DNA from 3 places in the Thermorhabdus hydrogeniformans genome. Region 2 is predicted to be linked to each of the others. Evidence: riboswitches for the same ligand, from Rfam matches in the RefSeq annotation. Region 2 holds a riboswitch; each other region holds the start of a gene.
The links. A riboswitch is a leader RNA that binds a small molecule or an ion and turns the genes downstream of it on or off. The one in region 2 is predicted to bind thiamine pyrophosphate.

Region 1 (4,568 bases), on a different contig from region 2:
TTTACTAAATATATTATACGAGGAGGTGAGAGAAGGTGATATTAAGTAAAAGTCTGTAATGATTCTCCGGGCTTTTCTTACAAAATTATTATTTAAAGGAGGTTTAACATGGCTGTCAAAGAAAAAGTGGTCGTTGGAACGGAACGCAGGATGGAAACCATAGAGTGGGTTGGTTTGAGTCTGTTATTTCTTTCCCTTGTAATATTGTTTGTAAAGCCCGCCATCATCGGCGGAATTTTCGACGCCATGGTCGGCAGAGTGGTACCCATAGTCGTGAAGGTGTATCTTACCGGTACACTGGGCAGCGCCATCATACTCAGCGTCATGACAGGCCGGATCCTGGAGCGCCTCGGTTTCACCGACGCCCTGGTCCGGGTGTTTACCCCGCTGGCCAAACTCATTAGAATTACTCCCCTGGTGATCGTTCCTGCCATCTACAACATCCTCGGAGATATCAACGCGTCGGGGCGCATAACAGCTCCCTCGCTAAAAAAAGCCGGCGCCACAAAGGATGAGCAGAAAATAGCCATCGCCACCATGTGCCAGGGCAACCAGTCTTTTTCCACTTTCATGCTGGGCCTCTTGGCCTTTACGAAGGGCGGAATATGGGCCTTCCCCATTATCGTGGTGGGTCTGTTCCTGCCGGTTATCCTGGTGCCGTTTATCCTGAGCAAGACCATTTACAGGAATGTGAAATACAAAGACATAAGTGAAATGCCGAGGTTCACCCCAAATACCCCCGCCATTCCCACGATATTTAACGGTGCGCGGGAGGGGGCGGAGCTGTTATTCCTGCTGCTGATACCGGCCGCCGCCGTGGTGTTCGCTCTTATCGGCGCCCTGGAATTTGTAGGAATATGGAAGCCCATAGAAGCCGCCATATCCTCCTTCCTCTCCGCACTTTCAATCGACCCGACCACAGGTCTGCAGTCAATCCTGGTGTCGCCCACACTGGCCATGAACACCCTGGTGGAGACCATATCCAAGGTGCCGCCACGCATGGCGATCGGCTCATTCATTCTTGGCGCCTCGGGGTTCCCCCTGCAGATCCCCCTGGCCCAGATACCGGCGGTGTGGTCTCAAAATTCCGACCTTACCGCCGGTGAAGCCATGCAGGCATCCATAGTGGGTATGATTATCCGCATCATATCGGCCTTCATACTTGCATGGGTTTTGACGCCTTTAGTCGTATAACCTACCTTTTGACAAACAATGCCGTTTTTTAACGTCAGAAAGCGAGAGCGGGTAAAATATCAGCAGCTGGCTGAAGCTGAAACAATGGCCGGAAAATGTCTTTTCAGGATGGTTACTTTACAAATTTCAAAATAAGGAATAAAATTATATTTATAGAAACAAAAAAATAAAATTATACTTTAGAAACATAAAATAGAATACATTACTAGGGGTGCCGAAAGGCTGAGAGGACCAAAAGTCCAACCCTTTGAACCTGATGTGGGTAATGCCACCGGAGGGAAGTAATGAGGATTGCTTAAAAAGTAAATCGGAGCTTCCATTGATTCCCTATCGATGGAAGCTTTTATTTTTCCTTTAAAGGAGGGGTGTATTTGAAAGTCATTCTAAATGGGAAGGAAGAAAACCTCGCAAATGCAGTAACCGTTGGTCAGTTACTGGACATGAAGGGGTGCAGGCTTAATTCGGTGATTGTGGTGGTCAATTCTTCCGTTGTCAGGAAGGAAGACTGGGACAATTTTGTAATAAGCGAGAACGACCAGGTCGAGATAGTGAGAATCGTGGGAGGAGGATAAAAAATGAATGATAATTTAATAATAGGCGAAAGGAAACTGGAAAACAGGCTGTTTATAGGGACCGGGAAGTTTTCGGACTACCGGATCATGGGGGAAGCCGTGCGACAATCAGGAGCTCAGGTAGTTACCGTGGCCCTGAGGAGAGTTAACCTTGAACAGCCTCAAGAAAGTGAGCTAAATTACATACCCGAAGGTTGCATCCTCATGCCCAATACCTCCGGCGCCAGAACCGCCGAAGAAGCGGTGAAAATCGCCAGGATAGCCAGGGCGGCCGGCTGCGGCAACTGGGTCAAGATAGAGGTGGTGACCGACCAGAGGTACCTGCTGCCGGACAACTATGAGACCATAAAAGCTACCGAAATCCTTGCAAAAGAAGGATTTGTGGTGCTTCCATACATTAGCCCCGACCTGATGGTGGCCAAGCGGCTAATGGAAGCTGGAGCAGCCGCCGTAATGCCCCTTGGCGCCCCCATTGGTTCAAACCGGGGTCTCAGGACTCGTGAATTGATTCGTATCTTAATTGAAGAAATTGACCTGCCGGTAATTGTGGACGCAGGAATCGGCAAACCCTCCGAGGCGGCGGAGGCCATGGAAATGGGTGCAGCGGCGGTACTGGTCAATACCGCCATTGCGACTGCAAAAGATCCGGTTGCAATGGCCAGAGCCTTCAGCCTTGCAGTAAAGGCCGGAAGAATGGCTTATTTATCGGGTCTTGCGCCAACCAAAAAATATGCCGAGGCCTCATCTCCACTGACCGGGTTCCTGTATTAAAAATGGAGGCGGTATTAATGAGCTTTTACGATGTCTATAAGGAGTATGAGGACTTTGATTTTGAGCGTTTTTTCCTGAACCGGACCGAACAGGACGTATTGAACGCCCTTTCCAGAGAACACCTGGATGAAGTCGATTATCTGACGCTTTTATCACCGGCGGCCGGAAATTTTCTTGAAGAAATGGCACAAAAAGCCCACAGCATAACCCTGAGAAATTTTGGAAGAGTGATTTTTCTGTTCACGCCGTTATACCTGTCTGATTTTTGTGCGAATCAGTGCGCCTACTGCAGCTTTAATGCCAGAAATAAGTTCGAGAGGAAAAAGCTCACTCTGAAACAGGTGGAAGAAGAGGCAAAAGCCATAGCCAAAACGGGAATAAAAGAAATACTTATACTGACCGGGGAATCGAGGCAGCACAGTCCGGTATCATATATAAAAGACTGTGTGGGTATTTTAAAGAATTATTTTTCCAGCGTTTCAATAGAAATCTACCCCCTTGAAGAAGAGGAGTACAGGGAACTGGTCGAAGCCGGCGTGGACGGCCTCACCATGTTTCAGGAGGTCTACGACCCGAAAATATACGATAAATATCATTTCGGCCCCAAGAAAAATTACCATTATCGGCTGGACGCCCCGGAAAGAAGCTGCCGGGCAGGCATGAGGACGGTGGGCGTGGGGGCTCTCCTGGGTCTTGCCGACTGGAGAAAGGAGGCATTTTTTACAGGACTGCACGCCGATTACTTGCAGAAGAAATTTTGGGATGTGCAGGTGAGCATATCTTTGCCCAGGTTTCGCCCCAGCTTTAGCGGCTTTCAACCCCCGAACCCGGTGGACGACAGGAGTTTTGTGCAAATTCTCCTGGCTCACAGGCTGTTTTTGCCAAGAGTCGGAATAACCATATCCACCAGGGAAAGGCCCGAATTCCGGGACAACATACTGCCTCTCGGGGTCACTAAAATGTCGGCGGGCTCTTCTACAAGAGTGGGAGGTTATGCTCATCCCGCCAGGAGGGCGCCCCAGTTTGAAATATCTGACCCCAGAAGTGTGGAGGAGATAAAACAGATGTTGGTGAAAAAGGGATACCAGCCCATTTTCGAGGACTGGCAGCAATGGGACTCTATCGAGAAAAAGTTGTGTTCATGAACATAGCGACTGGAGGGGAACCAACGGATGAAAAAAAGGAAAGAAAATATATTGGACACGGATATTTACTGCATCACTGGTGAGAAGTTTTCCCTGGGAAGGACAAATATCCAGGTGGTTGAAGAAATGATTGAGGCCGGGATAAAAGTAGTTCAATACAGGGAAAAAGAGAAAAAGGACCTTTATAAATACCGGGAATGTTTAAAAATCAGGGAAATGACAAGGGAAGCCGGCGTCACTTTCATCATTGACGACGATGTAGATATAGCATTGCTGGTAAAAGCCGATGGAGTACATATCGGTCAGGAAGACCTGCCCATCGAAAAGGTAAGGGAGCTGGTGGGAGAAGATATGATAATAGGAGTTTCCACCCATTCCCCTGAGCAGGCTCGACAGGCGGTGGAAAAAGGGGCCGATTACATCGGAGTAGGCCCCATATTCAGGACCTTCACCAAAGAGGATGTGTGTGACCCGGTGGGCCTGGAGTATCTGGACTTTGTGGTGAAAAACATAGGCATCCCCTTTGTGGCCATTGGCGGCATAAAGGAACATAACATCCAGGAAGTGGTAAGGCATGGCGCAAGATGCATATGCATGGTGACCGAAATCCTGGAAGCGCCGGACATAAAAAAGAAAATAAAGTCTCTCCGGGAAAAGATAAGACAGGCGGCGGAAAAAGATAAATATTTATAGATGTCGTATTCCCATGGCTGAGCACTGGAAAAAATTGCTTTGTAGATTATTTTTTATAGCCATTCTGTGATACAGCTCTTTATTAATATACGCGATCCTGGATAGATACATTTATTTACAAAATGTTTATAAATTGTTATAATTGCATTAATCATTCTTAAATATATCCAGTGCCAGCCAGCATAATGTGGGA
Region 2 (16,876 bases):
TCGCCTTTTAAAATAGACCGCCACGAGAAGGATAAGACCGGCCGCCGCCCCCACCACCGGGCCGAATGCGGCCCCCGCAGCGGCGTATTCCAGCCCGCGCGGCAAAAGCAGTGTGGCCAGGACAAAAACCGCTACGACCCGCCCCAGCTGCTCCACCACCTGGGAGACGGCGGAGGGCGTCATATCCTGCAAGCCCTGGAAAAAGCCCCGAAAAGTCGACATAATGGACACGAAGAAAATGGCCGGAGCAATGCTGACAAGCGGGTAAAAGGCTTTGGGGTTTCCCAGTACCCTTGCCGCCAGGATTTCCGCGGTTCCCGCCAAGAGCAGGGTCAAAAAAAGCCCCACCGATGCAAGAACTGCCAGGGATACCATAAAAATCCGGTAGGCGTTTCTATATCTCCCGGTGGCCACATCCTCGGCCACCATTTTTGATATGGCGGTGGGCAGCCCGGCGGTAGAAATGGAAAGAAGGGTGACATATATGGGGTAGGCCATCTGATACAGCCCCATCCCTTCATCCTTTATCATCATGGCCAGGGGTATTCTGTAAACGGCTCCCAGGATTTTCACCACAAAGCCTGCCGCCGTTAAAATCAAAGCGCCTTTTAGAAAGGAATTCTTTTTCTCCGTCAAAAAGGAATCCGCCTTTCTTTTTAAATTCCGTCAATAATTATATTCCATTTGCCGGAGAGCGGCAACATTTAATTTTCTCTCTGATTTCTCCGGGCGAATTTTAAAAAAATGCTGGTTTATGTAGAAAAAATATAGTATAATGTTTTTTAAAATAAAATTCGTAAAAGCGGGGGTTGCAAATGGATATCGCAGGTCTTTCAAATTTAAAACAGGTATACAGAAATCTTCCGGTTTCTCGCCTGGTGGAAGAAGCTTTAAAGAGAAAAGAAGGTGTGCTGACCGAAAGCGGTGCATTTAACGTCTACACCGGAAAATATACGGGGCGTTCGCCTAACGATAAATTCATAGTAGACGAGCCTTCGGTACATGACGACATCTGGTGGGACAACAACAAGCCCTTCCCGGTGGAAAAATTCGAAAACCTGCTTAACCGCTTGAAAGCCTATCTGCAAAACCGGGAAGTCTTCGTTTTCGACGGTTTTGTGGGGGCCGACCCCAGGTTCCGGCTGCCCATCCGGGTGATAAACGAATACGCATACCAGAATCTCTTTGCCCACCAGCTTTTTATAAGGCCTACAGAAGAGGAACTAAAAACCCATGAACCGGGATTCACCGTAATCTGCGCTCCCGGTTTCAAGGCCGATCCTAAAATGGACGGGACGGCCTCGGAAGCCTTTATCATCATCAGCTTTGAGAAGAAACTGGTCATCATCGGCGGCAGCCAGTACGCCGGGGAGATTAAAAAATCCGTATTTTCGGTGATGAACTACCTCATGCCCAGGGCCGGAGTCCTTTCAATGCACTGTTCCGCCAACATGGGCCGGGACAGATCCACGGCGCTGTTCTTCGGGCTTTCAGGCACCGGCAAAACCACCCTTTCGGCGGACCCCGAAAGATTCTTGATAGGTGACGACGAGCACGGCTGGTCCGACGAAGGCATCTTCAACTTTGAGGGCGGGTGCTACGCCAAGTGCATTAATCTTTCGGAAGAAAAAGAACCTCAGATATACAATGCCATAAAATTCGGCGCAGTCCTCGAAAATGTGGTTTATGACGAAGAAACCAGGAAACTGAATTACGACAGCGACAAAATCACCGAAAACACCCGGGCGGCGTACCCCGTGGACTTTATACCCGGAGCGGTCATTCCAGGCGTGGGCGGCCATCCGAAAACGGTGGTCTTCCTTACGGCCGACGCCTTCGGAGTGCTGCCTCCTATAGCAAAGCTTTCCAAAGAACAGGCCATGTACTACTTCATATCCGGCTATACCAGCAAGCTGGCCGGCACCGAAAGGGGAATAACCGAGCCCCAGGCCACCTTCTCCTCCTGCTTCGGAGCTCCCTTCCTGCCCCTTTCACCCATGGTCTACGCCGGACTGCTGGGAGAAAAGATACAAAAGCACAGCGCCGGAGTGTTCCTGGTGAACACCGGCTGGACCGGCGGTCCTTACGGAGTGGGCAGGCGCATGGATCTCAAATACACCCGGGCCATGATAAAGGCGGCGCTGAACGGCGAACTGGAGAATGTATCCTATGAGCGGGACCCGATTTTCGGGTTGATGATACCCAAAACATGCCCCGATGTGCCCGAAAACATTCTAAACCCCAGGAATACATGGCAGGACAAAAACGCCTACGACGAGACCGCGAGGAAACTTGCCTCAAGTTTTGCAAAAAACATAGGCAAATTCTCCGGCATAGCACCGGAAGTGCTGGCTGCCGGGCCAAAGGCGTAAAAACCGGATATTCATTACAGAATTCCAATCTTCGCCGCTTTATTTCATTCAAAATGGGAGCCAGGGCTGGCATTGCCCTGGCAAACTCCCAGCCTCCGGCAAATAAAAAATCAAAGGATAGAACATCCATAGGGCCGCTATGAAGTCTATCCTAAATAATCCGCATTTTTTACTTTATTGATTTTTCCTCTACTGTTCCATCTGCTTCGCCAGGAAACCCGCCGCCGTCTCGGCCACCTTGACCTCCAGTTCACCCATGGTGACGTTCGGCTCCTTTGAAAGGAGGATGACCGCCCCTATGGGGTCCCCCTCCGCTATGATGGGCACTATCACCTGGCTAGAGTATTTGATCTTGCCGTCTTCCTCGTCCATCGTAATCTTTACGTAATCCTTTTCACTGGTCTTGCTTATCAAAACGGTCCTGCGTTCATCCATAATTTTTTCCAGCGCGGGGCTTATGGGTTTATCCAGATATTCCTTTTTCGGCGCCCCTGATACGGCTATGATTGCATCCCTGTCTGCTATACATGTAATATGGTTCACCGATGCGTGCAGTGAATCGGCATACTCCCTGGCAAAGTCTCCCAGTTCCCCTATGGGAGAATATTTTTTAAGGATTACTTCTCCTTCCCTATCCGTAAATATTTCAAGAGGGTCGCCCTCGCGAATTCTGAGAGTCCGTCGTATTTCTTTGGGAATAACGACTCGTCCCAGATCATCGATGCGCCGTACAATTCCTGTTGCCTTCACCAGTATCCCTCCTTTGATCTGGATTTTGATTTCACATATAGTATATATCGCATTAACCTGTTCTATTCATTGGAGGGAAAGTGTAGAAGCGCTAAATGAACTTTACTATCCTGGATTGTTTTTGCCACTGTTCCATGTACTTGTTGAATTTATCATCTTTTTCTGCAGCTTCCAGGTTGCTTTTAATGTAATCTTTCACATCCTCAAAAGCAAGCGAAGTCCTTTCACCGGTAACCTTTATTATGTGGTAACCGTACTTGGTTTTAACCACATCGCTTACCTCGCCCGGCTTCAAAGAAAATGCCGCCTTTTCGAATTCCGGCACCATCTGACCCTTGCCGAAATAACCCAGGTCCCCGCCTTTGTCCTTCGTTCCGGGATCAGTGGAATACTTCCGGGCAAGCTCCGCAAAATCGGCGCCGGCTTTAAGCTCTGAAAGCACCTTTTTTGCCTCTTCTTCGGTGGGAAGGAGTATATGACTCGCCCTTATTTCCGGAGAGGGCAGTTTGAAGCTGTCTCTGTTGTCATTGTAGTACTTCTTAACTTCGTCGTCAGTAACCTTTATATCCCCCGTCAATTTTTCCTTCAAATTCTGGATTAACAGCTGCTGCTTTACAATGTTCTCGAATTTTTTCCTGTCCATTCCCTGTTCCTTCAGGTAATTGTCCAGGGCCTCTTTACCGCCGTGATAGGTTTCTATCTGGCTGATGGCTTCCTGCAGTTCACCCTGCTTTAAAGTCACGTTCTGCTTTTCAGCCTGCTGGAGGGCCAGCACATCTTTTATCATGCTGTCCAGGACTTTTTTCCTGATGTCCTGCAGGTTTTTTTTACCTTCCTGAGTGGTAAAATCCTGGCCGTTGGCCTCAAGGATTTTTTTAACCTGCAGGACCTGTTCCTCAAAGTCCGACTTCAGGATGTATTCGCCATTGACGGAAGCCACGACCTCCTTGTCGTCGATAATCCTCCCTTCACCGGCGGTCTTTTGTATGATGCCGCAGCCGCCCACCAGTATCAATACCGCCGCAAATAATCCTGTGATCTTCAACCGAATGTTCATTAAAATCCTCCCCGCGATTATTTCATTCTTTATATTATACTACACTGCAGGATTCCTGCATAGTCTTCATTTCATTCAGTATTTTCTCTATGCGCAAGAGCAGTTTGAAGCCTTCCAGCCCTCTGGTCTTTAAGGTAAAGGATGGGGCTGCAGCACCGGAAAAGGTCACCTGCTTCTGGAAAACCGCGCTCAGCCGGAAAATCATCTCGGGCGTCAGAGCATCGGAATTTTGAAATTTAAAGTTGATGACATCTCCCTGCTGGATGATGCCGGAAATCCTCAGCCTTCTGGCCAGAACCTTAATCCGCGCGATCTCTATTAGGTTCCTGGTGGGCTCGGGTATGTCTCCAAAGCGGTCTTCCACCTCATCCTCCAGGTCGTTGGCCTCTTCTATGGTTTCAACGGCGGCTATGCGGCGGTAAATCTCCATCTTGTGGGCAGCGTTCTGGATGTATTTATCGGAAATATATGCGCTGACGGCAAGCTCAATGACCGGCTGAATCTCCTCTTCTTCTTTTTCTCCTTTTAGCTCTTTCACCGCCGCGGCCAGCAGCTTGCAGTAAAGGTCGTATCCCACCGCCATCATGTGGCCGTGCTGTTCGGTACCCAGAAGATTGCCGGCCCCCCGGATCTCCAGGTCTCGCATGGCTATTTTAAATCCCGCACCGAATTCGGTGAACTCCCGGATGGCTGAGAGGCGCTTTTCTGCAGCTTCGCTCAGCACCTTGTCTTTTTTATAGGTCATGTAGGCGAAAGCCTGGCGGCTTCCCCGGCCCACCCGCCCCCGCAGCTGGTAAAGCTGGGCAAGTCCCAGCCTGTCGGCGGAGGTGACTATGAGGGTATTCACATTGGGAATATCCAGGCCGGTTTCAATAATGGTGGTACACACCAGCACATCGTAGTTGTGGTCGTAAAAATTAAGCATCACCTCTTCCAGCTCGTCCTCCTTCATCTGGCCGTGGGCCACCGCTATCCGGGCCTCGGGCACCAGGTTCTGGAGGTTTCGGGCCTCTTCGTGGATGGTCTCGACCCTGTTGTATACGTAATAAACCTGACCTCCCCGGGACAGTTCCCGGAGAATGGCGTCCCTTATGAGGGATTCATTGTGCTCCACCACGTAGGTCTGAATGGGAAACCGGTTTTCCGGCGGCGTCTCTATGATGCTCATGTCCCGCACACCGCTCATGGCCATGTGCAGCGTCCGTGGTATCGGAGTGGCGGTTAGGGTCAGCACATCCACGTTTTTCTTGAGCTGTTTTATCTTTTCCTTGTGGGATACCCCGAACCTTTGCTCTTCGTCCACCACCAGAAGCCCCAGGTCTTTAAACTTCACGTCTTTCTGCAGGAGCCGGTGAGTACCTATGATTATGTCTATTTCTCCCGCCTTTAACCTTTTCAAGATTTCTTTCTGTTCCGCCGGGGATTTGAACCGGCTTATGACCTCCACCTTTACCGGAAATGGTGCAAACCTCTCGGAAAAGGTGTGGTAATGCTGCTCCGCCAGTATGGTGGTGGGCACCAGCACCGCCACCTGCTTTGCGTCCATCACCGCCTTGAAGGCCGCCCGCATGGCCACCTCCGTCTTGCCGTAGCCCACGTCCCCGCAGAGCAGCCGGTCCATGGGCCTGTCGCTCTCCATATCCCTTTTCACCTCTTCGATGGCGATGAGCTGGTCGGGCGTCTCCTCATAGGGAAACATGTCCTCAAATTCTTTTTGCCAGGGGGTGTCCTTTGAAAAGGCAAAACCCTTCACAGCCTGCCGGGCTGCGTAAAGCTCCAGGAGTTCTCTGGCCATCTCCCTGACCGAGTCTTTTACCCTGTTCTTTGCCTTATTCCACTCGCTGCTGCCCAGTTTGCTCAGCTTCGGAGGTTTGTCTTCGGCGCCTATATATTTCTGGATTAGATCCACCTGATCCGTGGGCACGTACAGCTTATCCCCGCCTGCGTAACCGATGGCGAAATAGTCCTTGATGTGGCCCCCCACTTCCAGCGAGACCACGCCCAGATATTTCCCTATGCCGTGGGCCGCATGGACCACGTAGTCGCCGATGTTGAGTTCCTGAAAGCCGGTTATTCTCTTGCCCCTGACGGCAGTCTTCGGGCGGGGCTGCTGTTTTTTTGGCCTGCCGTAGATCTCGGTGTCGGAAATCACGGCAAATTTTATTTCTGGGGCTTCGAATCCCTTTTCCAGGGTACCGGGAATTATGACCGCCTGGCCCGGCAGGAATTCCATAAACCCCTCTCCGGCCACACTCACCTCAATTTCCTTTTCTTTAAGGGCCCTGGCCAGGTGCTCACCCCGCTCCCTGGTGCCCGAAAGCACCGCCACCCGGTATTTTCTCTTCTTGAGGCGGGTGATTTCGTCCACCAGGAGGTCCAGCTTGCCGTAGAAGGGAGTCATGGTTCGGAACTGGAAGGAGTAAAGAGCCCGCGGTTCAAAATCGGGGTGAATCTTGGGGAGCACGGACATGTAGACCGTTTTTCCACCGTTCAGTTTTTCCACGATTTCAAAGGGGCTGTAATAGATACTTGCCTGAGAGGCCAGGATTTCCCCTCTTTCCAGAAGACCCTTGAAGGTTTCTTCGGCTTCAAAGGCCGCGTTATTTTGCGCCTCCCGGATCCTCCCCGGCTCCACCAGCACGGTGATAAAATTCTTTTTGAAGTAGTCCATGATGGTGGAAAGCTCCGGATAAAGGTGGGAGATGTAAAGCTCCGCCGACTCGAAAAAAAGGCCGGCGGAAAGTTTCTCTATGTGTTCCCGCACCTTTTCGGAAAGGTGTTCCGCCAGATCCTCACGGCCGAGGGAGTAAAGCACGTCTTTTCTCTGTTTGAGTTCTCCCGCGATGAGCACCGCCGCTCTCCTGGCGGTCTCGGCATCGTATATGACTTCACGGGCGGGGCCTATGGATATTTCTTCCAGTTTATTTGTGGAACGCTGGTCCTCCGGAGAAAACTCCCGGATGGAATCCACCTCATCGTCGAAAAATTCCAGGCGATACGGGAATTCTCTGGTCAGGGGGTAAATGTCCAGTATGCCTCCCCGCACGGCGAACTGCCCCCTGCCCTCTATCATGTCCACCCTCTCGTATCCCATGGCCGCCAGCTTCAATATCACGTCTTCCAGAGGGGCCCGTTCCCCAACTTTAAAGTGAATTGTGAAATTTTTAACTTTTTCCGGCAACACCAGCTTGCTTGTTAGAGCCTGCAGGGGGGCCACCACGACTGCGGATTTGCCTGAAAGAAGCATTTCCACAACCTTTAGCCTCTGGGCGGTGAACTCCAGGCTTCTGGCGGCGGTCTCATAGGGTATAACCGAGCTGGCCGGGAAAACGGCCACCTCGTCGGGCCCCAGGAAAAAGGTCAGATCGTCGGAAATCTTTTTCGCCTCCAGAGAGTCGGCGGTGACAACCAGGATCTGGGCGCCCGTCTTCTTTTTTAACGCAGAAATCAAAAAAGCCCTCTGGGAATCGGAAACACCGTATGCGAGTAAATTGGACAGCCCTCTGTTCAGATCCCTGACAAGCCTGTTAAATTCAGGTATTTCTTCCGAAAACTTAACTACATCTATCATCATACACTCCCGTCTTGAAAAAAAGTTGATTTATAAATATTCTGACAAATACCGAAAAGCCCTGTTAAAAGCATGGGCCGACTTTATTATTATACCCCAATTATAAGGCCGTATCAACAAATTTAAAAAATCCGTCCGCGCGAGGGCCGGCCGGCATGATGCTATGCCCTCCGGAAAGGCGATTGATAAGTGAATTAATAAACTCCTCCCGTCATACCAGGTTTTCTTTGGCCAGCGGGCCACCGCGGGGAAACAATCCACCGGGCGCGCGTTACACCTCCTGCTAATATCACGCTTACTGTAATATATTATCACATTTAATGTGATATTCATTCCTGCACCCGCACAATATTACGCCGGCCGAACAAAAACGCGCCGGCAGAGCGGCGCACCAAAAATGGTAACAATTTTAAAATTCATATTCTGGCTATTTCCCTTTTTCCGCCGTGAATGCTTCGACCGGGAACCGGCATGGATTTCAAGCTTGCTCACTCGCCTGTGTCATGGTGCCCCGCTTCAGTCTTTCCACCAGGGCCCGGACCTGGGGCAGAAGGGATACGACAAAGCAGATCAGGCTGTCGGTCCCGATAACCAGGCCGTTAACCAGTATGGAGTAAACAACGGGGCTCATATTCTCCGGCGCATAGGAAGCGAAGAAAATGACGCCTGAAAGAAAGCTGGAAAAGAAGCGGCCAAAACCTCCCAGCAGCACGCCCAGACTTATGTTGTTCCTGCAGAAGCCCGCAAGACCCATGGCTGCAAAGGCTATGACGTAGTCCAGCAGCACCTGCACCGGGTGGACTATGAAGGGGTCCTGAATGAGCTGCAGGATGCCGTAAACCGCCCCCGCCGCTATCCCCGCCGCAGGCCCGAATATATAGGCGTAGACAAACATCGGCAGCATGCTGGCGGGCGTTATGGACCCTCCCTGAGGCCAGTGATAGAGCCTGATATAGGATAACACAAAGGCTATGGCCGTGCAGAGCCCTCCATAGACTATAGCCCTGGAGTTGAAACGCGCCCTGGGACCCACCACCATAAGCAGCACCGCCGTCAAGACAATGGCCGCCAGTACCGAAAGGGTGACGGGAGTGAGTTCGGTCAGGTCTTTAAATACGCCGATAAGGTAATCCAAATAAATCACCTCCTCTCCGGCCCATAGTGGATTGACTATGTCCGGAGAGTAGATGAAAAAGCCGTAACGCAAAGTTACGGCTAATCTTGCCACTTCCCTGCGCTAGCATTACCTAGATCAGGTTTAAAGGGTCAGCAAGGGCTTTCCCTTGCTTTCTCAGCATACCTGCTCCCCCAGTGGACATAGTCAGGTTAATTTTTTAATTGAATAAGGGTTAAATGATAATAATTTTATTTGGTGTATTCAATATATCACTCTTTTACAAATTTATCAAGCTGAACATCACTCGAATACGGGCTTATTTTGATGATTTTTATTGATTTTATAGGTATTGTGAGTCTGAACGGCGATATTTTAAAAACACGGCTCTTAAGCGGCCTTTAAAACAATTTATTAAAATTCATTACTGTGTAGTTCCAGCCCATGTGGATGAGAATCGACACAATCAAGCCGGGCAGGGGGTTGTTAAAATACTTTATGCAATACCCGGTTACGGCCCCGAAAACACCGTGGCTTACAAATCCGGCAATACCCGCCCGGCAGGCCGGGGCGCCCCGGTTTTTGTAGAGGTCGTAAGCCGCCTCCACAGCCCCGAAGGTTAGGTGAGACAAAAAAACCCCGCCTCCCAGTGCCAGCGCAAATCCCGTCTTGAGCAGTTCCTCGAACACGGGTGCAGCGTACGTGACCGCCTCTTCCCCGAAGGCCTTCAACGCCCTGCCGTTCAAATGGTAACAAACCGCCGCGGCCAGCAGCCCCGCTAACACGGCCGCAGCCTGGGGCGTCTGAGAAAAAGAAAATATGAAAATCTCCTCCCTAAACCCAGAAGTATCTTCGAGGTAGACCCATACGGGCATATAAAATCGAAGATATGAAAATCGCTTTTCCGGATGTCAGGGTTTATTCTGTCCTGTAATTTATGTTTTTAATCCTTACATTATAACCCTTCGGCCTCCGCCGGGGGAGCGGCAGCCATTTTCTAGGAGCTGCCTGCCCCGTTGTTTCGTTTGGGCTGGGAAAGCGAATAACATACGCCGTTTCCGGCCAACTTTCTAATGAACCCGGGGGTCTCCGAGAGGCACCTGTCGACAAAATTCATGTCAAAATAGGTACCCTCCCCGCCGGGATTGGCCCCGCCGTAGGTGAGGTTTATCCACTTCATGATGGCCGCCTCAAAAAGTTCCGGCAAAGTGGCGTCGCCGTTTTTCGACAGATACTCCCCGGCACTCGTTAAAATTATGTCTTTCACCGGCAGCGGCCCGGCAGCCCTCCGGCACCGGAGGCTTTCCCCGCAGGGCACAGCATCGCCGCTGCCGCCTTTCAGGGGAATTTTGCCGCCGTCATCCGCCGCCGCGGTCTGATTCCTCCATGGCGGTGCCCGTCTGCCTCCCGGCTTTCTGAAATTCAATATAAGGTCCCTTTTCAGGGAGTTGCCGCTCCATGACTGGACAAAGGAACGACCCAAGGGCTCTTGAGGCACTATGTTAACCATTTCAAAACCCGCCGCCCGGCACGCGTTTAAAAGGGCGCACCACACTCTATGATCCCTGTTGTTAAAGGTTACCGAAAGCCAGCGCCCGGGTTTTAAGACCCTGTAGATCTCCAGAAAGGCCCGGGTCAGCATCTCTTCAAAGTCCTCCTCGCTCTTGGCCTGGAAGTCGTTTATGGTTATCTCGTCAGCGGCGAAATCATCCCCCATTTTCAGCCACGACCGCCAGAGGAGGGTGAGCTCGGAGTACTGAATACTGCCCCCGTAGGGAGGGTCGGTAAAGCAGTAGTCGACGCTTTCACACGGTATTTCCGAGAGGTCCTGGGCCGGGCGGTTGAGCAGGAGAAAAGTCCGATCTTTCTGAAGGCCGGAACAATCGCCGGCCGGCCTGAAATAATCGCCAATAAGGCGGTTGGTTTCCTTCTTGCCCTGGAGAACCCCCCAGCGCCACAATACACGGTTTTCAAACCTTTCCCATACGTTTTCCTCTATCCAGTCCCCCATACAGTAATAAGAATTGGCCGACATGGGCCTGAGGCTCTCGCTCTTTAACTTGCTTGCGTGAAGCACCGTGTTGGAAAAGGCCAGAAGCATCAGGTCTCTTATCGTATCATCATCGATTTTCTGAATTTCATGGTAAATCATGGAAAGAGCTATGAGATTTCGCCGGGTAAAAAGCTCATGGACGCCGCGCATCCCGGCATTTTTTAACCTCATGATCTCCCGGCCGTCGGGCAGTTTTCTGTCCGGAAACCAGTACGGAATTTCTCTGCTCTCAATGACCTTGATGCGGGCCTTTTCCCCGGGCGTAAGGCGCCGCCGGATATGGCCGTTTCTGCCGTGACCGGATATGCAGCGCGCTTCCACAATCCATTCTCCTCCGAGCGACGGCCCCCTGACCACATGCTTTGCCACCAGCCCTCGCCCGCATACCGGGCACCGCCCTTCCAGCATGTACATGTCAACAATTTCATCCTTCACTCCCGCCCTTATCCTTTCAAACTCTTCCTGAAATTTTTCAAGATCCACGGGCGAACGGCAGGTGTTTTTCGCTATAAACACCGCCACCGGGTTTAAATCGCTGATGACGGCCTTTCTCCTATTTATGAGGGCTTCGCATCCCACCACCCCGCCGCCGCAAAAAGGGTCCAGAACTATCTCACCTTCCCGGGAGAAATGCCTTATGTATTCCGACACCACATACCATGGCTTGCCGGCCCAGTATTTGTGCATCTTGTAGCGGGCGCAATCCTTTTTCGGAGGAATTGGTCTGTCAATGGGCGTATCTATATCCACGGTTTCACCTCCGTAAATTCACATGCTGGATCCGGGCCTTAAGAAACATTCCGGCGCCGGGGTGGAGACCCGTGATTACGGCTTCCGTGATTTACATATACCGGACATTTATATTATACATCCGTGGGACTCATCGTTAAAGGCGTTTACCCAATTTATGCAGGCGAATTTTTTTCATCTAATCCGGATTCTCAATGTCCTGAAGTTTCCACTTCTAAAAATGAATATTGTGCTATATAATATATAATCGCGAACATAAGTTCGGCATGGGGTGATTTTCATGTCCTTCTGCCATCTTCACGTCCACTCCGAATACAGCCTCCTGGACGGCCTGTGCCGCCTGCCGCAGCTGGTGGACCGGGCGGCGGAGCTCGGCATGAAGGCCCTGGCCCTGACGGACCACGGGGGTCTCCGGGGCGTGGTACCTTTTTACAAACTCTGCACGGAAGCGGGTATAAAGCCTATCATCGGCTGCGAGGTCTATGTGGTGGAAGACCGGCGCAGAAAGGAAGGCAGGGAAGCCCCCTGGCACCTGGTACTGCTGGCGGAAAACCGGGAGGGTTATAATAATCTCCTCCAGCTGGTGACGGCTTCCCATTTGGATGGCTTTCACTTCCGCCCCAGGGTGGACAAAGACCTGCTTTCATCCCACAGCCGCGGGCTCATAGCCCTGAGCGGGTGCATCAAGGGTGAGGTGGCAAGCCTCATATTGAGCGGAGACATTGAAAGCGCCGGCCGAGCCGCGGGGGAGTACGCCGAAATCTTCGGAAAGGACAACTTTTTTCTGGAGATTCAGGACCACCGCCTCCCGGAAGAAAAAAAGGTCAATTTCTGGGCGAGTTCCATCGCCGCCGACCTTAATGTGGGCCTGGCGGCCACCAACGACGTCCATTATCTGGAACCGAAAGACGCCGCCCTCCACCGGGTGCTGCTGTCGGTCCAAACCCTTTCGGTGCTGGGGGAGGCCATTTCCATGGGCGGCAGCGAGCATTACCTGAAAAGCCCCGCGGAGATGGAAAAACTCTTCTCCGAAGCACCCCGGGCTCTCTTTAATACCGGCCTTATAGCCGACCGCTGCAATGTGCAACTGGACCTGGGCGGTGTCCACCTGCCGGAAATCCCGGTACCCCCGGGCCACGACGCGGCAAGCTTCCTGGAGAAATTGGCCATGGAAGGGGCCGAAAGGCGCTACGGGCGGCCCCTGCCATCCGCCGTCCAGGAGCGCCTTGGCTATGAGCTTTCGGTGATCAAAAACACCGGCTTTCCGGGTTACTTCCTCATAGTCAAAGATATAGTGGATTTCGCCAGGCGAAAGGGCATCCCCGTGGGAGTGGGGCGGGGGTCCGCCGCCGGCAGCATGGTGGGTTACTGTCTGGGCATCACCGATGTGGACCCGCTTAAATACGGCCTCATCTTTGAGAGGTTTTTGAACCCTGAAAGGGTGAGCCCCCCGGACATAGACGTGGACCTGTGCCACCGGGGCCGGCGGGAGGTGCTGGAATATATCAGGGAGCGGTTCGGCAGGGAGCGCATCGCCCACGCCGGGGCCTTCTCCACCCTCCAGGCCCGGGCGGTGCTCCGGGATACGGGAAGGGCTCTGAAGCTGTCTTATGAAAAAATAGACAGGATGTGTTCACTCATACCCTATTCCCACATAAGCCTGGAAGAGGCGGAAGAACAAAACCCGAGCCTTGCGGCCTTAATCCGGCGTGATCAAGAGGTCGGCAGAGCCTTCGAAATGGCCCGGAAGCTCCAGGGTCTCCCGCGGCACATGACCCAGCACTCGGCGGGGGTGGTCATTGCCAAAAGGCCCCTTACCGAATATGTCCCCCTCCAGCGGGCCTCCGGAGAGGAAATAATCACCCAGGCGGACATGGAAATGCTGGAAGACCTGGGCCTTGTGAAGATAGACCTCCTGGGCCTCCGGTTCCTGACGGTGATAGGCGACACCCTGAAGCTCATCAAATCCCGGTACGGCATCGACATGAGGCCGGAGGACATCCCACTGGACGACCGGGCCACTTTCGAGGCCCTGGCCCGGGGGGACACCACCTCCACCTTCCAGCTGGAAAGCACCGGCATGAGAAACATGCTAAAAAAAGTGCGCCCCCAGAGCATTGAAGACCTGTCGGCGGTGCTGGCCCTTTACCGGCCCGGCCCCCTGCAGAGCGGCATGGCTGAGGAATTCATCGCCCGCCGTCACGGAAAAAAAGAGGTATCCTACCCCCACCCCTGCCTCGAACCGGTACTTTCGGACACCTACGGGGTTTTCCTCTACCAGGAGCAGCTTATGCAGGCCGCTCATGCCGTGGCGGGATACACCCTGGGGGAGGCGGACCTGCTGCGGAGGGCCATTGCAAAAAAGAAGAGGGAAGACATAGAAGCTCAAAAACCCCGCTTTATCCGGGGAGCCCGGGAGCGGGGCATCGATGAAAAAACGGCCGAAGAGATTTTTTCCACACTGGAGGCCTTCGGGGATTACGGGTTCAATAAGTCCCACAGCGTATCCTACGCCATTACGGCTTACAGGACCGTCTATCTAAAAGAGCATTTCCCCCTGGAGTATTTTTCGGCCCTGCTCAGCCTGTACATGGACACGCCTTCACGCCTGCAACTTTATCTTGCCGAGGCACGGCGGCGGGGTATAAAACTCCTCCTGCCCGACATCAACAGGAGCGGGGTGGGATTTACCCCCGAGGAACCCGGACCGATAAAATCCGGGAATTTGCAGGAAAAATTACCGGATTTTAATAAGGGCGAAGAAAAAAGCGGCGCTATAAGGACGGGCTTTGCCCTGGTGAAAAATCTGGGTGCCCGCGGCATCGAGGAAATCCTCAGGGTCAGGAAGAGCGGCCCATTTACGGGTTTTTTCAATTTCTGCAGGCGGGTGGACAGGCGGGTCGTAAACAGCAAGGCCATAGAGTCACTGATTCTGGCCGGCGCTTTCGACGCTTTCGGCATCCCCCGCCCCGCCCTGCTTCTTGCGTTAAAATCGGCCCTGGTGGAGTCAAAGGCCGAAAGCCCGGATCAGCTGAGCCTTTTGCCGGAGGAATTCCCCGCGGAAATCCTGGCAAAAGATGTGTTTTTGCCGGACTTTTCCCCCGACCAGAAGGTAAAACAGGAGCTTCAATCCCTGGGCCATTACATCACCGCCCACCCCATGGAACTCTGGGAGCGTGAAGCCGCGCGGATCCGAACCCATACCGCCGCCCGGGTGGGGGAAATCAGCCGCAAGAAAAGGGTGCGCCTTGCCGGAATCCTGCTGGACCCCCGCCGGGGCCGCACCTGCAGCGGCGGCCGCATGATGTTCGTGCGCCTGGAAGACCTGAGCGGTGCGGTGGAAGTGGTGGTGTTCCCCCGGGTGCTTCGGCACTCCGGGCCGTATCTCTCCTCCGGCGCCCCCGTCATCGTCGACGGATGGACGGACTTAAGCGACGACGGCCACAGGACGGTGGTGGCCGAAAAGATACTGCCCCTGCCGGCGAAGCAGCACGCCGGGGACCGGCAGAAACCATGGGGCGGTCAAAATCCGCATGGCCGTCACCGGCCCCGGGGCTTTGCCACCGAAGAGGTCCAACCACCGGCCCCAATGCCGGTGCAGCAGGCGCCCGAGACCGGCCGCCCTGCCGCCGCAGGCCATTTACGTCTGGCCGCAGGCAATGGTCAGCCGGCCACAGGGGGGCGGCGATATTTACAAGCACACCGGTCTTCACTCACTAATGCTTTTTAAATAATACAATCCGGTTGGTGTTGGTGCCGTGAGTGTTGTTGTCGATTCCCCATATATTGGACGTCTTGGTGAACTCCTGAAGATTTACGAGTATCCCCTCGCAGTCAAAGCCCGCCGCCAGCCCCAGGGGAACCACGTATTCATCAAGCATAACGGAGCCCCCCTTCACCTCCCCCACTTCAAAGGCCACCCACCCCCCTTTTTTTGTTATCCTGAAAAGCTCCCGAAAGACTTCCCCCATCACGACCGACCACTCTTCAACGGTTTTCGACATGGTTATCTTGCCGGATATTTCATCGGCGTCGATGGAATTAAACCAGCACCTCAACCAGTTGTCCCGGGAATACTGCACCACATCCAGAAAAGGCGGCGATGTCACCGTAAGCCGAACCGATTCGCTCCGTATTTCCGGAGTGTGCCTTGCGTCGTTGCACAGGAATAAAGCGGTTTTGCCGGCCCGGTGGAGGTTTTGCTTTTGCCGACCGGTTAGATTTCTGAGAAGGGAGGCGGACTTTTTCATGATAATGCTGCGGGTATCCCTGTATTCCGGCTTCTGGTTGCGCTTCTCATTAATCTTTATCTGCCTTTCGGGGCTCACCGCCTGATTGGGCGGCAGAGTATAGACCGAAAAAAAACCCGGGGAATGGCCGGTGAGCCGGTTTGTGGCCACCATGCGTATCCAGCCGTCTATGGCGTCCTCCAGGCGGCTGTCTCTCCTCTCCAGAAGATAATTCCTTAAAGAAACAATTTCCGCTTCGGTCTCCGGATGGTAAAACATAGAAAGGTCTATTTCGGCCCTGGCGTTTCTGTCGATGGGTATTTCGTAGAGCCTTTTTTCCACCTGTTCGAGGTCAGGTATAAAAAACCTCGGCCTTGACAGGATTTCACTCAAAGGGTTTATATCATTGGCGATGATTTGCCTGCCCATAAGCCCCGCCTCAATCACCGTGGTGCCCCTGCCGCTGAAGGGGTCGTAAACCGTATCCCCCTCCCGGGTCAGCAGGTTTATAAAAAAACGGGGCAGCTGCGGTTTGAAACACGCCCTGTATGAAATCTCGTGTATTGAAGAAGCCTGCCTCTGCCTGGACGTCCAGTATTCGTTGATGTATCTCGGTATATCCCGACCGCTTATGGAGACATATTCCACCCTGGTGCCGGAGGGTTCGTCTTCAAACAGGCTCGCGTTGTCGCTGAAACGGTATTCCCTCAAGTAGCAGGAAACGTCCATGTTGTTTTCATCAGACATAATTTCACTTCCCCGTTTGTACATGTGTTTATCAGAAAGAATGCCGACGCTCAATTTATCTATATTCGCGAACCATTTCGAAAATCCTCTCACATCTTCTTCAACGCCCAGGTTCGGCGTTAACAAATTTCGGCCGTGCTGAATTTTTGCATCAAATACATAAGCTTCGACCCGGCCCGCACTTTTAATTTGCACCGTTTCGCAGTTTTAGACATTATTTTTAAATACATCGT
Region 3 (4,568 bases), on a different contig from region 2:
CGACAGGACCCGCGCCTTTGCCCAGCGATAAAGAATTTTTTATGGCCTCTGTAATGTATTTTTTCGCAAGTTTTACTGCCTGTTCCATGTCAAACCCCCTGCCCAGGTAGGATGCAATGGCGGCGGAATATGTACAACCGGTCCCGTGAGTGTTTCCGGTGACAATCCTCCCGCTCGACAAAATTTTAAAGGCTTTTCCGTCGTAAAATACGTCAGATACATTTGCGGCATCATCGTTCATGTGCCCGCCTTTTACCACCACCGATTTTGGCCCCATGTCAATTATACGCTTTGCCGCCTCTTTCATGTCCGCCACAGTCGCAATTTTCATACCCGTCAGTTCCTCAGCTTCGGGTATATTGGGAGTTACCACATCGGCCAGCGGCACCAGGTTTTCCTTTAATGCGTCGATGGCCTCTTTTTTTAGAAGATAATAACCGCTTTTTGAAATCATGACCGGGTCCAGCACAATATTTTTTGCATTCCAACTCTTTAATGAAGACGCCACAGTTTCAATGATGGTACTGCTTGACACCATGCCGATCTTAACGGCGTCTACCTCAACATCCTCAAAAATCCGGTCTATCTGTCCCCTTATAATTTCTTGGTCAAGCTCCCTGACGTCAAAAACACCCATTGTGTTTTGGGCGGTGACGGCCGTTATGACGCTCATGCCGTATACACCCAGGGCACAAAACGTTTTTATGTCGGCCTGGATGCCCGCTCCGCCTATGCTGTCGGAACCTGCGATGGTCAAGATTTTCTTCATAAACAGCTCTCCTTTAACAGTCGCTCCTGCTTTTTCCCAGGTATTTGGCAACAATGTCCATGGCGCAGAATTTGCCGCACATGGTGCACGTCCTGACATCCGAAGGGTTTTTTTCGTCCCTGTATCTTCGTGCTTTCTCAGGGTCCAGCGCCAGCTTTAACTGAGACTCCCAGTCGAGGTTTTTCCGGGCTGCGGCCATTGTTAAATCCCACTCTATCGCTCCCGGAATACCCTTTACTATATCGGCCGCATGGGCCGCAATCCTGGATGCTATAACTCCCTCTCTTACGTCTTCCTCCGTAGGGAGTCCCAGGTGCTCTGCAGGAGTCACATAGCACAGGAAATCGGCTCCGGCGGACGCCGCCACGGCCCCGCCGATGGCGGCGGCGATGTGGTCGTAACCCGCTGCCACGTCGGTCACAAGAGGCCCCAGCACATAAAAAGGCGCTTCGTGGCATATCCTCTTTTGAAGCTGAACATTGGCCTGAACCTGATCCAGCGGCACGTGTCCGGGGCCTTCCACCATCACCTGCACCCCATGTTTCCAGGCCTCCTGCACCAGTTCGCCAAGTATTATGAGCTCCTGGATCTGGGCGCGGTCTGTGGCGTCGGCGATACAGCCCGGCCTCAAGCCGTCTCCCAGGCTCAGGGTCACATCGTATTTTTTGGCGATTTCCAGCAGCCTGTCGAAGTGTTCGTAGAGAGGGTTCTGCTTTTCGTTTTTCAGCATCCAGCCCGTGATGAAGGCCCCGCCCCTGCTCACGATGTCGGTTATCCTGCCCTCCCGCCGAAGCCTTTCTACAGCCTCCAGTGTCAGGCCGCAGTGAACGGTGATAAAATCCACACCCTGTTCGGCCTGCTGTTCTATAACTTCAAAAAGCTCGTCATCCGTGAATTCAATGACACTGCCGTTTTTGTTCTGGGCCAGAACCCCAACCTCATAAACCGGCACCGTTCCCAGAGGCACACTGACTTCAGAAAGCATGACCTTTCTTATGGATTTAATATCCCCTCCGGTGGAAAGATCCATTATGGCATCGGCTCCGGCGTCTATTGCCGTTTTTGCCTTGGCAAGCTCCGGCGCCATATCGGGGTACTTGTCGGATGTCCCGATATTGGCATTGACCTTTGTCCTGAGCCCCTTTCCTATGCCGCACGGTTTTAACCCTCTGTGGTTGGGATTAAAAGGGATTACTATCTTGCCTGCGGCAACTCCCTCTTTTACCACTTCCGGGCTTATTCCTTCTTTTTTTGCCACCTCCCTCATCTCATCTGTTATAAATCCTTTTCTGGCCGCTTCCAGTTGGGTCATTTTTATCCCTCCAGAAAAATAAAATCCGCATCCGAAGGGATGCGGTTTATAAACACTGATATTCTACCTTCCCTTCGCTGGCATTACCCAAACAGGTTCTAAGGGTTCGGGATTGTCCCGTCTCAGCCGCTCTAAGCAGCACCCCTGGTAGAAAATATTTAGTTTGATTCATTATACTTTAAAAACAGGGTAATGTCAATTCGGTTCTACAACTGTGAAATTTCCTGCCTGAAGATGTGGTATAATAGCAAAGGGAACCTTGAATTGATTTATGGAAAAAAGAAATGTTAAGTATTAGATTATAAAATTGCACTGTATTAGCAGGAGGGGGTAACGTTATGAAGGTTACCATCGATGGCCGTGGAGAAAAATTAATAAATGAACCCGTGGCGCTTCTAACACTGGCAAAAGAATATCAAAAAGAGTACTCATCACCCATTGTCGGGGCCATAGTGAACAACCGGCTCAGGGAACTTACATACGTCCTGAAAGAAGATGCCCGGCTGGAGTTTCTGGACCTTACCACGGAAATAGGCATGAAGATTTATGTAAGAAGTCTTTCTTTTTTGTTCATAAAGGCATGTCACGATGTCTTACCGGGCTGCAGGGTCCACATTGAACACTCCCTTGGAGATGGTCTCTACTGTGAGATATACAGGGGAGAGCCCATCAGTGAGGAAGATGTGGAAGATATTGAAAGCAGGATGAGGCAGCTGGTGGAAAGGGATATCCCGATCCTGAAGACGAAGATGTCCGTCGAAGAGGCCGCCATAATGTTCAAAAAAATGGGCCTTGAAGACAAAGTGAGGGTATTGAAGTACAGGAAAGAACCCTTTGTCAATATATACGAACTGGACGGTATGAAGGACTACTTTTACGGTTACATGCTGCCATCAACCGGCTACCTTAAATGGTTTAAACTCAAATTTTACCTCCCCGGCGTCATACTTCAATTCCCCGGCAGGTCAAATCCCACCCTGGTGGCGCCATACCGGGAACAGCCGAAACTTGCCAGGGTATTCAGGGAAGCCGAGCGATGGGCCCATATTCTGGGAGTCGCCGATGTGGGCGCGCTGAACGACTACATCGCCGCCGGCAGGGCCGGTGAAATCATCCGAATAGCCGAGGCCCTGCATGAGAAAAAGATAGCCCAGATAGCCGACACCATATATGAGAACAGGGAAAGAATGAGGATAATTCTCATTGCGGGCCCATCCTCATCGGGCAAGACCACCTTCGCCCAGCGCCTCATGGTCCAGCTCAGGGTAAACGGACTCCGGCCCATATCCGTATCCCTGGATGACTACTTTGTTGACCGTGATAGAACTCCTCTGGATGAAGAAGGTAAACCCGACTTTGAAGCGCTGGAGGCCATAGACATAAAGCTTTTCAATCAACACCTGACCAGGCTGATTCAGGGAAAGGAAGTGCTGCTGCCCAGATATAATTTTCATACTGGCAAAAGGGAGTATCAGAACATCCCCATAAGGGTGGACAGGGACCAGCCCATTATCATTGAAGGCATACACGGCCTCAATGAGCGTCTGACGTTGTCTATCCCTAAGGAGAACAAATTTAAAATATACGTAAGCGCCCTCACGCAGCTCAGCCTTGACAACCACAACCGTATTTCCACCACCGACACAAGACTGCTTCGCCGCATTGTGAGAGACAGCTGGAGCCGTTCGGCCGACGCCAGGAAGACCATAGCCATGTGGCCGTCGGTTTTGAAGGGTGCCGAGAAAAACATATTCCCGTACCAGGAAGAGGCGGACGTGATGTTCAATTCGGCCCTGGTGTATGAACTTGCCGTACTGAAAAAGTACGCCGAACCGCTGCTGAAGCAGGTTAGACCCGAAGACCCCGAATACGTCACCGCCAGCTACCTGTTGAAGTTTCTTGCATACTTTGTGCCGATAGAAGATGAAAAAGATATACCCCTGACGTCCATAATACGGGAGTTTATAGGGGGCAGCTGCTTTTACGGGGATTAAGATTTGCGGGGCGGGATTTCGGGCGGGGGGGACGGAGGCGGCCCCGCCAGGGGGTGTCTTGGGGCATGGACTACAGTTATGCTGCTGTATATGATTTCATATTCATATCTGGTGCAGGCGTCGTCAAGGCATCTCTTTCGGATTTCCGCCCTTGGCACCACCACCGTAACCTCGTGAGGCGTGTCGATATCCAGTTTTCTGTTGAGCTTTATGGAAAGGCCCGGAAGGTTGACCACGACCGTGTCATCCTGCCGGGTTTTCTTTCGTTTAATAAAATTCTTCATCCAGTTTTTTATTTTTAATATAGCACTTTTCAAGGGCATGCAAACCCCTCTTTTGAAAATTTTAAAGAATCCTTAATAGAACATATTAAATATAACCTGATAAGGTGATATTATTTTAATGCTTTTCAGTAAAACTCTGTCTAAAATTTGCACGGAGGAATCTTAAAAACTGACCTTTCGCACCATTAACCTCTAAAAAAATTTTTTAA

Region 1: linked by a shared signal. The riboswitch ahead of thiS (sulfur carrier protein ThiS) and the one ahead of thiT (energy-coupled thiamine transporter ThiT) in region 2 are both predicted to bind thiamine pyrophosphate.
Region 3: linked by a shared signal. The riboswitch ahead of thiC (phosphomethylpyrimidine synthase ThiC) and the one ahead of thiT (energy-coupled thiamine transporter ThiT) in region 2 are both predicted to bind thiamine pyrophosphate.

The regions. Positions count from the first base shown of each region.
Region 1 is NZ_JBJYKD010000045.1:50-4,617, forward strand. Features, by position in the region: gene ACKX14_RS14570 (hypothetical protein) at 109-1,194, shown strand; TPP riboswitch at 1,392-1,491, shown strand; gene thiS (sulfur carrier protein ThiS) at 1,560-1,766, shown strand; gene ACKX14_RS14580 (thiazole synthase) at 1,770-2,537, shown strand; gene thiH (2-iminoacetate synthase ThiH) at 2,555-3,682, shown strand; gene thiE (thiamine phosphate synthase) at 3,710-4,375, shown strand.
Region 2 is NZ_JBJYKD010000033.1:11,789-28,664, reverse strand. Features, by position in the region: gene ACKX14_RS13375 (putative polysaccharide biosynthesis protein) at 1-636, opposite strand, end outside; gene pckA (phosphoenolpyruvate carboxykinase (ATP)) at 816-2,372, shown strand; gene spoVT (stage V sporulation protein T) at 2,562-3,122, opposite strand; gene ACKX14_RS13360 (peptidylprolyl isomerase) at 3,214-4,179, opposite strand; gene mfd (transcription-repair coupling factor) at 4,214-7,750, opposite strand; gene thiT (energy-coupled thiamine transporter ThiT) at 8,229-8,885, opposite strand; TPP riboswitch at 8,963-9,070, opposite strand; gene ACKX14_RS13345 (CPBP family glutamic-type intramembrane protease) at 9,266-9,649, opposite strand; gene ACKX14_RS13340 (DNA methyltransferase) at 9,862-11,667, opposite strand; gene dnaE (DNA polymerase III subunit alpha) at 11,948-15,397, shown strand; gene ACKX14_RS13330 (DNA methyltransferase) at 15,384-16,625, opposite strand; gene ACKX14_RS13325 (FGGY-family carbohydrate kinase) at 16,851-16,876, opposite strand, start outside.
Region 3 is NZ_JBJYKD010000023.1:18,622-23,189, reverse strand. Features, by position in the region: gene thiD (bifunctional hydroxymethylpyrimidine kinase/phosphomethylpyrimidine kinase) at 1-769, opposite strand, end outside; gene thiC (phosphomethylpyrimidine synthase ThiC) at 783-2,081, opposite strand; TPP riboswitch at 2,133-2,237, opposite strand; gene ACKX14_RS11135 (nucleoside kinase) at 2,420-4,075, shown strand; gene ACKX14_RS11130 (hypothetical protein) at 4,072-4,398, opposite strand.